Regions from separate parts of the Arthrobacter sp. TS-15 genome, predicted to be linked through region 3. Evidence: riboswitches for the same ligand, from Rfam matches in the RefSeq annotation. Region 3 holds a riboswitch; each other region holds the start of a gene.
The links. A riboswitch is a leader RNA that binds a small molecule or an ion and turns the genes downstream of it on or off. The one in region 3 is predicted to bind S-adenosylmethionine.
Positions count from the first base shown of each region.

Region 1 (3,269 bases), on a different contig from region 3:
TCCGGTCCCATGGCCCGGTGGGTGGTGGTGGCAGGGTGGGTGATGAGGGATTTGGAGTCGCCTAGGTTGTTGGAGATGTCAATGACGGAGAGACCGTCGAGCAAGGCGAAGGCAGCCTCTTTGGCTGATCGTCCGGCCGAAGGAGATAGCTCAAAGGTCAGGACGGTGCCGCCCGCCTTCATTTGTTTCGCCGCAAGTTCGTACTGCGGGTGAGACTTCAACAGCGGGTACTTGACCCAGCTGATGGCGGGTTGCTGCTCGAGCCACTCTGCGATCTTCAATGCGGATGCCGAGCTGTGGTTTACACGCAGTCCGATGGTCTCCAAGCCCTTGGTTAGAACCCAGGCGTTGAACGCGGATAGTGAAGGGCCGGTGTGCCGCATGAGTTGCTTGACGGGGCCGTCGATGAATTCTTTGGTGCCCAGGATCGCGCCGCCAAGGACGCGTCCCTGGCCGTCGATGTGCTTGGTGCCGGAGTAAACAATGACGTCCGCTCCCAGCTCGCCGCAGCGTTGCAGCAGGGGCGTGGCAAAGACGTTGTCCACCACTACGGTGGCCCCGGCAGCATGCGCCAGTTCGCTGACCGCAGCGATGTCCACGATCTCCTGCATGGGGTTGGACGGGGATTCGAAGAAGACCGCGGTAGTTGGTTCGGAAAGGGCTTCGCGCCATTGCTCCAGGTCCGGGCCGTCTACGAAGACCGTGTGAACGCCCCACCGTGGCAGGATCTCGTTGAGGATCACAAAGCAGGAACCGAACAGAGAACGGGCGGCAACCACGCGGTCACCGGCAGCCAGCAGGGCACCCAAGGCAGTGAAGACCGCGGACATACCTGATGCGGTCGCAAAGCAGGCTTCGGTTCCTTCGAGCAGGCGCAGCCGCTCCTGGAACGTGGCTACGGAAGGGTTGCCGTAGCGGGAGTATACGAAACGTTCGTCCTCACCGGTGAAGGCGCGCTCGGCGGCAGCAGCGGATTCGTAGACGAAACCGGAGTTCAGAAAAACGGGCTCGGACGTTTCCTGGAAGTTGGTACGGTCAAGGCCACCGCGAACAGCCTGGGTATCAGGGCTCCAACCGGCGGCATCGGGATTAAAAGTCACTTACTCAGTCCCCAGATTCGTCGGCAGGCCACGGTTCTTCCAACCGTTGACGGTGCGCTCACCATAGCGGTCCGGTTCACCTTCAAAGCCCTCCAAGACGTTGTAGGCAGTGAAACCGGCTTGCGTGGCGGCGATGGCTGCGGAGATGGAGCGCTGACCGGAGCGGCACAGGAACACCAACTCAACGCCGTGGTCCTCGGGTGCCTGCTGACGCAAGTCCTCGATGAAGCGGGAGTTGGGGATGCCGCCGGCGAGGTTCCACTGGATGAACAGGGGATCGTTTTCCGTGGCTTTGGTGTCGGGGATACCGATGTGGGCCCACTCGCCCTCGGTGCGGACGTCCACCAGGATGGCACCTTCTTCGAGTTTGGCCCACGCATCCTGCGGGGTCAGGTCGCCTGCGTAGCTCATGCGTGTCCCTCGAATGCTTCTTCGTCGTCGTCGCTCTCAAGCTGGTCAACGGCACTGGCAACGGCGGCATCGGCATTGGCGATCGCGGCGGGCAGCACCACTGCTTGGGCAACGATGACGTCGGTGCCGTTGAACGTGGCAGCCGGGCTGCCATGGAGCACATAGCCCTCGGCGAGGGCGCTGTGGATCCGCTCGCAGAAATCACGGGTGTCCGGGCCAGTAATCAGGCGATAGGAAAGTTTTTCTTCAGTGGGTTCAGGCATAGCTGGTGCTCCTCAGTCACGCTTGCAGTTCGAGTTGTCGATACGCCGAGTAGTCACCTGAGGCACCCCGCCGGAGAGAGGGTTGCCGACCAGCAAGTCAGGGCTTCGCGCTGGTACTCATTACTCAAGAAAAACGTAACATCCGCGGGCCTCGGGCTGCACTTGCGGGCTGTTGTCCGGCCGTCATGTTGCGTAATCGGCGGTGCTTCCCTTATGCGTTTTTCAGTGCGCGCACGGCTGCGCCCACAGTGGGGAAGAAGTGCTCGGGCGTAAAACGGGCTGCAGTGCCCAGGCGGAGTAGTTTGTCTTTGACAGGCCCCTTCAGTTCGGCGAACACTAAATCCACGCCTTTGCGGGCCAGCCATTCGTCCAATGTGACCAGGTCATCCAGCGCCGTAGTGTCGATCCCGGTGATGGGCTCCGCGGCGAGGATGACATGGGTAACCGGGTCCGCGGCCTCCTCCGGGGCTTCGTCCAGTTGCTCCCGGACAAAGGCAGCCAGGACCTGCCCATTACCGAAGAACAGGGGTGCATCAAAACGGAGGATCAGGAGTCCGGGGATGCGTTCACCGTCGGGGTGCCGCTCCAGATCGTGATAGCCAGGGAGCCCTTCTTCGGCGCCGAGTTCTGTCCGGTACGGATCCCAGGCCCGCCGAACAAAGTCCAGAAGTGCCAAGGCTATGGCTACGACGATTCCCTGCAGTACCCCAACGGTGAGGACGCCCAGGAACGCAGCCAGCATGACCACGGATTCGCTTCGGCTCAGGCTGAAGAGCCGCCTAACACCGGCGGGGTCGGCCAAGGCAATTGCCGCAGCGATGACGACGGCCGCCAGGGTGGCCGAAGGCAGGTACCCGGTCACTCCGGGAGCCAGCAGCATGAAAGCCAGAACCAGCACCGCACCAACCACCCCGGTCATCTGGGATTTGGCGCCGGCGTCCACAGCCACGGGCGTCCGCGAGGTACTGCCGGATATAGGGAACCCGCCCAGCAAGCCGGTGGCTGCGTTGGCTGCCCCCAACGCCGCCATCTCCCGGTTGCCCGAGACTCTCTTTCCCTCCTTCGCTGCCAATGTCTGGGACAGGACGCCAGTGTCTGCGAAAGCCATGAGGGCAATACCGGCCGCAGCGGGAAGCAGCATCAGAGCGTCAGCCCAGCCAACGCCGCCGAGCGCGGGCATCGGCAGCCCCTGCGGCAAAACCCCGGTGACCTTGACGTCGTCGTTCAGGCCCCAAACAGCCGTTGCAACGCACGAGCCGACCACCGCCAGCAGGACGCCGGGTACCTTCCACTTCAGCAGCCGCGGGATCCAAATGAGGGCCAGGGAACCGACGCCTAGCAGCAGCGCGGTGACATTGACCCCGCCGCCCAGCAACCCGGTGGTGACCTTCGCGAGCTTTTGCCAGATGTCGCCGTCGGCCTCTATCCCCAGGAACGCCGGAAGCTGCGATAACGCCACCAGCAAGGCGATTCCGTTCAGGTATCCGAGCCTGAT
Region 1 is NZ_SDXQ01000017.1:96,982-100,250, forward strand. It holds gene EU811_RS06960 (O-succinylhomoserine sulfhydrylase) at 1-1,100, opposite strand, end outside; gene EU811_RS06965 (rhodanese-like domain-containing protein) at 1,101-1,511, opposite strand; gene EU811_RS06970 (DUF1737 domain-containing protein) at 1,508-1,774, opposite strand; SAM riboswitch class IV at 1,788-1,899, opposite strand; gene EU811_RS06975 (SulP family inorganic anion transporter) at 1,986-3,269, opposite strand, start outside.
Region 1: another riboswitch for S-adenosylmethionine. It lies ahead of EU811_RS06970 (DUF1737 domain-containing protein); the one in region 3 lies ahead of EU811_RS11820 (aminotransferase class V-fold PLP-dependent enzyme).

Region 2 (3,269 bases), on a different contig from region 3:
CCGACGCAGGATGCCGTGGAGCAGCGGATCGCGAGCCTGGAAGGTGGCCTGGGAGCACTCCTGCTTAGCTCAGGACAAGCCGCGGAGACGTTCGCCATCCTGAACATTGCTGAGGCCGGCGACCACATCGTGGCGAGCCCCAGCCTGTACGGCGGCACCTACAACTTGCTTGCACACACTCTGAAGAAATTCGGCATCTCCGTCACCTTCGTGGAGGACCCGGACAAGCTGGATCAGTGGCGTGACGCCGTCCAGCCGAACACCAAGCTGTTCTTCGGCGAGGTTGTCTCCAACCCGCGGCAGGACGTGCTGGACATTGAGGGCATCGCACGCGTCGCCCACGAGGCCGGCGTGCCCCTGATCGTGGACAACACCCTGTCAACGCCGTACCTCATTCGTCCCATCGAGTGGGGCGCTGACATTGTGGTCCACTCGGCAACCAAGTATCTGGGCGGTCACGGTTCCGCAATTGCCGGCGTGATTGTGGACTCCGGCAACTTCGACTTCGGCAAGGACCCGGAACGCTTCCCCGGCTTCAACACCCCGGACCCCAGCTACAACGGGCTGGTTTACGCCAGGGACCTCGGCAAGGACGGTGCGTTGGGTGCCAACCTCTCCTACATCCTCAAGGCCCGCGTCCAGTTGCTTCGTGATCTCGGCTCGGCCGTGTCTCCGTTCAACGCCTTCCTCATTGCCCAAGGGTTGGAGACCTTGAGCCTGCGCGTGGAGCGTCACGTAGCGAACGCCACCAAGGTAGCTGAGTGGCTTGAAAGCCACGACGACGTCGAATCGGTCGCCTACGCGGGCCTGCCATCCAGCCCGTGGTATGACCGTGGCCGGAAGTACGGACCCAAGGGCACGGGGGCAATCGTTGCCTTCAACATCAAGGGTGGCGTGGAAGCGGGCAAGCGTTTTGTGGATGGTCTGGAACTGCACTCGCACGTTGCCAACATAGGTGACGTCCGCTCGCTGGTCATCCACCCGGCGTCGACGACGCACAGTCAGCTGACCGCGGAGCAGCAACTTGTTGCCGGCGTCAACCCGGGCCTGGTGCGCTTGTCCGTCGGTATCGAGCACGTAGATGACATCATCGCGGACCTCGAAGCCGGATTCCGGGCTGCCAAGGGCGCCTGACGCCCACGGCCCAACGCACCAGACCGACTGCCGCCCGCGCCGACGAAAATTCGCCGGGCGGCAGTGGCGGGTGCTCGTAGGCGAACGAAATGACCTTTGACCGTCACACTGTTGTCACATTCTTCGCCAGAACCCCCCTGTGTTTCCTAGACTCTTCGTATTAGGTCATGAGTGCCAGCACACAGCCCCGGCTTGCTGGCCGGCAACCCTCCTCCGCGGTGGGGTGCCCCGGGTGAAGACCTGGCCTGTTCGCACGCAAGGCGACGGGCAAGCGCGAGGTTAAGGTGTCAAAGGAATGACCATTACTGCTACAGCCCTTCCAAAATCCGGAGAAGAAGACGGAACCGTCAAGTACGCCGGCATCGGCCCACTGGAACTTGAAGCCGGCGGATTCCTCCCCGACGTCGTACTCGCCTATGAGACCTGGGGGCAGCTGAACGCGGATGCCTCCAACGCGGTGCTCATCCAGCACGCACTCACCGGCAGTACGCACGTAGCCCGCGGAGCCACGGACGAGGAAGGATGGTGGGAGCAACTCGTTGGTCCGGGTGCCACCATCGACACCAACAAGTTCTTTGTCATCTCCATCAACATCGTGGGCGGCTGTTACGGCAGCACCGGTCCATCATCCGAAGCCCCGGACGGACGCCCGTGGGGCTCGCGATTCCCGCTGGTCACCCTGCGCGACAGCACAGAGGCAGAGTCGCGCCTCGCCGATACCCTGGGAATCGACGCCTGGCACGCCGTATTGGGCGGATCCATGGGCGGCGCACGCGCCCTTGAGTGGGCTGTGACATACCCCCATCGGGTCAAACGCTGCGCAGTCATCGCCGTAGGCGCCTACAGCACGGCCGAGCAGATTGCTTTTGCCCAGGCACAAACCCTGGCCATCAGGCAGGACCCGAATTTCAACAACGGCGACTACTACGGTGGCCCCGCGCCTGAGCACGGTTTGGCTTTGGCCCGGCGCATCGCCCACATCACCTACCGCTCGGCACTGGAGCTGGACGTCCGCTTTGGCCGGCAAGCCCAGCACCAGGAGACTCCGCTCGCCGCCGCAGCATTGGGCGACCGGGGTCGGTATCAGGTGGAAAGCTACCTGGACCACCAAGGAACCAAACTGGTCCGCCGCTTTGACGCCAACAGCTACATCGCCATCACCGAGGCACTGATGTCCCACGACGTCACCAGGGGGCGCGGATCGTTGGAAGCGGCGCTTTCGGGTGCCACGGCGGAGTTCTTCGTGGCGGCTGTGGACAGTGACAGGCTCTACTTCCCGGCCCAGTCCCGGGAACTGGCCGCTGCGCTCCCTGGCGAGGTGCCGGTCCACGTCATTGAAGCGCCGATCGGCCATGATGGCTTCCTCACCGAAATCGGCCAGCTCTCAGCCCAGCTCCGCGAAGCGTTTTTCGCCTAAACGCTGGTGTGCTGACCCTGCTTAAACGGCAAGGAACGTCCGATGCCAGGCAGTTCAGCCATTCATGATCTCGCCGCGCTGCCGCATGTAATCCTCCATGGCGATCTCGCCGTTGCTGAATTTTGTATCCAGCTCGGCCAGCTTGCGAGCCCGGTATCCTTGCGGCTCGGACCCGCTCGTCGAGGCGAACGGGGTGGGGGATGACGGGTTCGACGGCGACACGGACTGCGGCGCGTCATCCACAGGGCGGATGACGGTGGGCTCGGACGGGTAGCCCGGGTAGCCCGGTGAAGGGTACCTTTGCGCCGGGTAGCCCTGTCCCGGGTAATCCTGCTGCTGGTAATTCTGCGGCGGATACCCCGGTCCCGGCAGGTTCTGCGGCGGGTACCCCGGGCCGCGGAAGGTGTCGTTCTGGATCCGGCGCGCCCGGGAGCGGTTGTACATGCGGATTCCGAGGGGAATCAGCCACGAGCAGACGATGATCCAGAAGATCAGATTGTTCACAGTGCAGGCCTCCTAGGTCTTAACCCAGCTTAGTCCTGCCACCTGGACGCGGCCCGTCTCCCGGAACAAGCCCCGGCTATTTCACACCAGCTTGGTCTCCATGCCCAGGAACCGGCCGTAACGATCCGCCTCGGCCTGCAAGGCGTCCTGCTCTGCTGCAGTTGCCGGCCGGTTCATGCGGACATCGAGTTCGCAGGCCCTTCCGGAGAAACCG
Region 2 is NZ_SDXQ01000044.1:48,769-52,037, reverse strand. It holds gene EU811_RS18315 (bifunctional o-acetylhomoserine/o-acetylserine sulfhydrylase) at 1-1,134, shown strand, start outside; SAM riboswitch class IV at 1,298-1,414, shown strand; gene metX (homoserine O-acetyltransferase MetX) at 1,430-2,551, shown strand; gene EU811_RS18305 (hypothetical protein) at 2,606-3,055, opposite strand; gene EU811_RS18300 (winged helix DNA-binding domain-containing protein) at 3,137-3,269, opposite strand, start outside.
Region 2: another riboswitch for S-adenosylmethionine. It lies ahead of metX (homoserine O-acetyltransferase MetX); the one in region 3 lies ahead of EU811_RS11820 (aminotransferase class V-fold PLP-dependent enzyme).

Region 3 (3,269 bases):
GTAGCCAACGCCGATCAGCTTGTTGTGGTTGTTGCGGCGGCCAACCCGGAACCACGCACCGGGTTTATTGATCGTGCCCTGGTTGCAGCATACGACGCCGGCATCGAGCCGTTGCTGCTGATCACCAAGGCGGACGTCAAGGATCCGGCGGAGCTCCTTGCCAATTACCTGAGCTTGGACTTTCCCGTGATTATCAGCCGTACGGCTGACTCCGAGGCCGGCGGCATTGATGCCCGCTCGGATGATGGACTCTCAGCCCGGCTGGATAAGGACGCCGTATCCCAGCTCCGCTCACATCTAGGTGGCAAAGTCACCGTCATGCTGGGCCACTCGGGTGTCGGCAAATCCACCATGGTTAACGCACTTACAGGGGCGGAGCGCGCCACGGGCGGCGTCAACGCGGTGACGGGCCGTGGCCGGCACACCTCATCCTCGGCCTTGGCGCTGAAGCTGGACGACGCCCCGTCCGGCAGCTGGATTATCGATACGCCCGGCATCCGCTCCTTCGGCCTGGCGCATGTGGACCCGGACCGGATCCTCCATTCGTTCCCGGACCTTGAGCCCGGCACTGAAACCTGCGACCGCGGCTGCAAGCACAGTGCAACCGCCACCAATTGCGGGCTGGATGCATGGGTGAACGATGGCCATGCAGGACCATCAGGAGTAGCACGGTTGGCCTCCCTGCGCCGCCTGTTGGGTGCAGACCCAAGACTCGAGGCGAAAGAGACCAAGGAACTGGGCACCGTCAACTGATCGTTACCGGCTTCACGTCCCCAATGAGGCGAACGATTCAGGATAGTTTGGTGGCATGACCCATCCCGTTTCCACGTACAACGATGACCTGCGCCTGGCCCACGTCCTCGCTGATTCAGTCGATGCCCAGACCATGGATCGCTTCAAGGCACTGGACCTCAAGATCGAAACCAAGCCCGACCTCACGCCGGTCACTGACGCTGACAAGGCCGCTGAGGAAGCTATCCGCGGCCAGCTGTCCCGCTCGCGCCCACGTGATGCGGTCCTGGGCGAGGAGTTCGGCAGCAGCGGCCACGGCTCGCGCCGTTGGATCATCGACCCCATCGACGGAACCAAGAACTTCGTCCGGGGTGTTCCGGTGTGGGCAACGTTGATTGCCCTCGTGGACGACGGCGAACCTGTGGTGGGCGTTGTGAGCGCCCCGGCATTAGGGAAACGCTGGTGGGCCGCCAAGGACATGGGCGCCTACATGGGCCGGTCCCTCGCCTCGGCCACGCGCCTCAAAGTTTCCAACGTCTCCAGTTTGGCTGACGCCTCCATGTCCTACTCCAGCCTCTCGGGCTGGAAGGAACGCGGCAATCTTGACGAGTTCCTGGACCTCACCGAAGATGTTTGGCGCACGCGCGCCTATGGTGACTTCTGGTCGTACTGTCTCGTGGCCGAGGGCGCAGTGGACATCGCCTGCGAGCCTGAGCTGAACCTTTATGACATGGCAGCACTCGTCCCCATCGTCACTGAGGCCGGTGGCCGTTTCACCTCCCTGGAAGGCGAAGACGGTCCCTTCGGCGGCAATGCGCTGGCCACCAACTCGATCCTTCACTCCGAGGTCCTCAAGCGGCTCAACCCCGGCTTGGACGATCTTCTCTAGTCCTCCTGCAAACCAGCAGGAACGGAATATTCGACGGCGGCATCCCCCTTTTGGGGGTCTCCGCCGTTTTTTATTCGACGAAGCGGGCATTTTGGCTCCGACGTAACAAAGGGCTTAACAATCGGCAGCGGCTTTGGAAGGGCCCCCGGACGTGCTTTAGCCTTTTTACAGGTCACGAGTGCCAGCGCTAAACCCCGGTTAGCTGGCCGGCAACCCTCCATTCGCGGTGGGGTGCCCCGGGTGACGACCCGGCCGGTCCGGAACGGATGCGGCAAGCGCGGATTCCCTATGGGGGTCCCTCTTGAGTGAGGTCCTATGAGCACTGTCACGTTCGACTCAAACATCATTCCGTCCTTCGCCGCAGAAACCACAGCAGAGACAGCTGCCGCTGCACGGCCGCTGGCCGCTGTTACCGGCGCCGAGTTGCAAGCGCCCCTGATTCAGGGCGGACACGTTCGCTACGCAAACCTCGACTACGGGGCATCGGCTCCGGCGTTGACCATCGTCTCGGCCTACCTCAACGAAGTCCTTCCCTACTATGCGAGTGTCCACCGCGGTGCGGGCTACGCCTCCCAGATCAGCACGTCGGTGTACGAAAATTCACGGAACATCGTCCGCGAATTCGTTGGCGGGCGGGCAGATGATTCTGTCATCTTCACCCGGAACACCACGGACTCCTTGAACCTGCTGGCCGGCTGCCTTCCGCTGATCAACGGCAAGCCCGCAGGTGAGGTCCTGTACCTGGATATCGAACACCACGCCAACCTGCTTCCGTGGCAGGGCGTCCCGCACCGCAGCGTCGTAGCGGCACCAACCTTGGCCGAGACCCTGGACAAACTCCGCGGGGAGCTGGCTCAAGGCGGTGTTAGCCTGCTTGCGGTAACCGGAGCCTCCAACGTCACCGGTGAGATCCTACCCATCGCAGAGCTTGCTTCCCTGGCCCACCAGTACGGTGCACGGATTGTGGTGGATGCCGCCCAACTCGCACCGCACCGTCGGATCAACATCACCGAGGCAGACGTGGACTACGTGGTCTTCTCCGGACACAAGCTCTACGCCCCCTTCGGTGCCGGCGTTGTGGTGGGCCGTCCCGACTGGCTCGACGCCGGCACTCCGCACCTGGCCGGTGGCGGCGCAGTCCGTGAAGCCCGATTGGACTCCGTTAGCTGGGCAGCAGGCCCTGCGCGGCACGAGGGCGGCTCGCCCAATGTTCTGGGTGCCGCAACCCTCGCCCGTGCCACCCAGGTGCTGGCCGGGTTGGACCAGGACGAGTGGCACGCCCATGAAACCGCCATCCGCTCCTACTTGGTGGAAGGCCTGGAAGCCATCGACGGCGTGACCGTGCACAAGATCTTCACAGACTCCTTGGACACCATCGGTGTGGTCAATTTCTCCGTCGAAGGATTCGACGCCGGATTGGTGGCCGCCTACCTGGCAGCAGAGCACGGCGTGGGCCTGCGGGACGGCCGCTTCTGCGCCCACCCGCTCCTCAAGCGCCTGGGGCTCCCCTCAGGCTCTCTGCGTGCCAGCTTCGGCGTCGGCTCCCGGTTGGAGGACGCTTCCAGGCTGCTCGCAGGCATCCAAGGGCTCAAGCGCGACGGATTGGGTTGGGACTACGTGGTGGACGAGGGCCGATGGGTTCCCGCCA
Region 3 is NZ_SDXQ01000029.1:344,659-347,927, reverse strand. It holds gene rsgA (ribosome small subunit-dependent GTPase A) at 1-753, shown strand, start outside; gene hisN (histidinol-phosphatase) at 809-1,621, shown strand; SAM riboswitch class IV at 1,792-1,905, shown strand; gene EU811_RS11820 (aminotransferase class V-fold PLP-dependent enzyme) at 1,937-3,269, shown strand, end outside.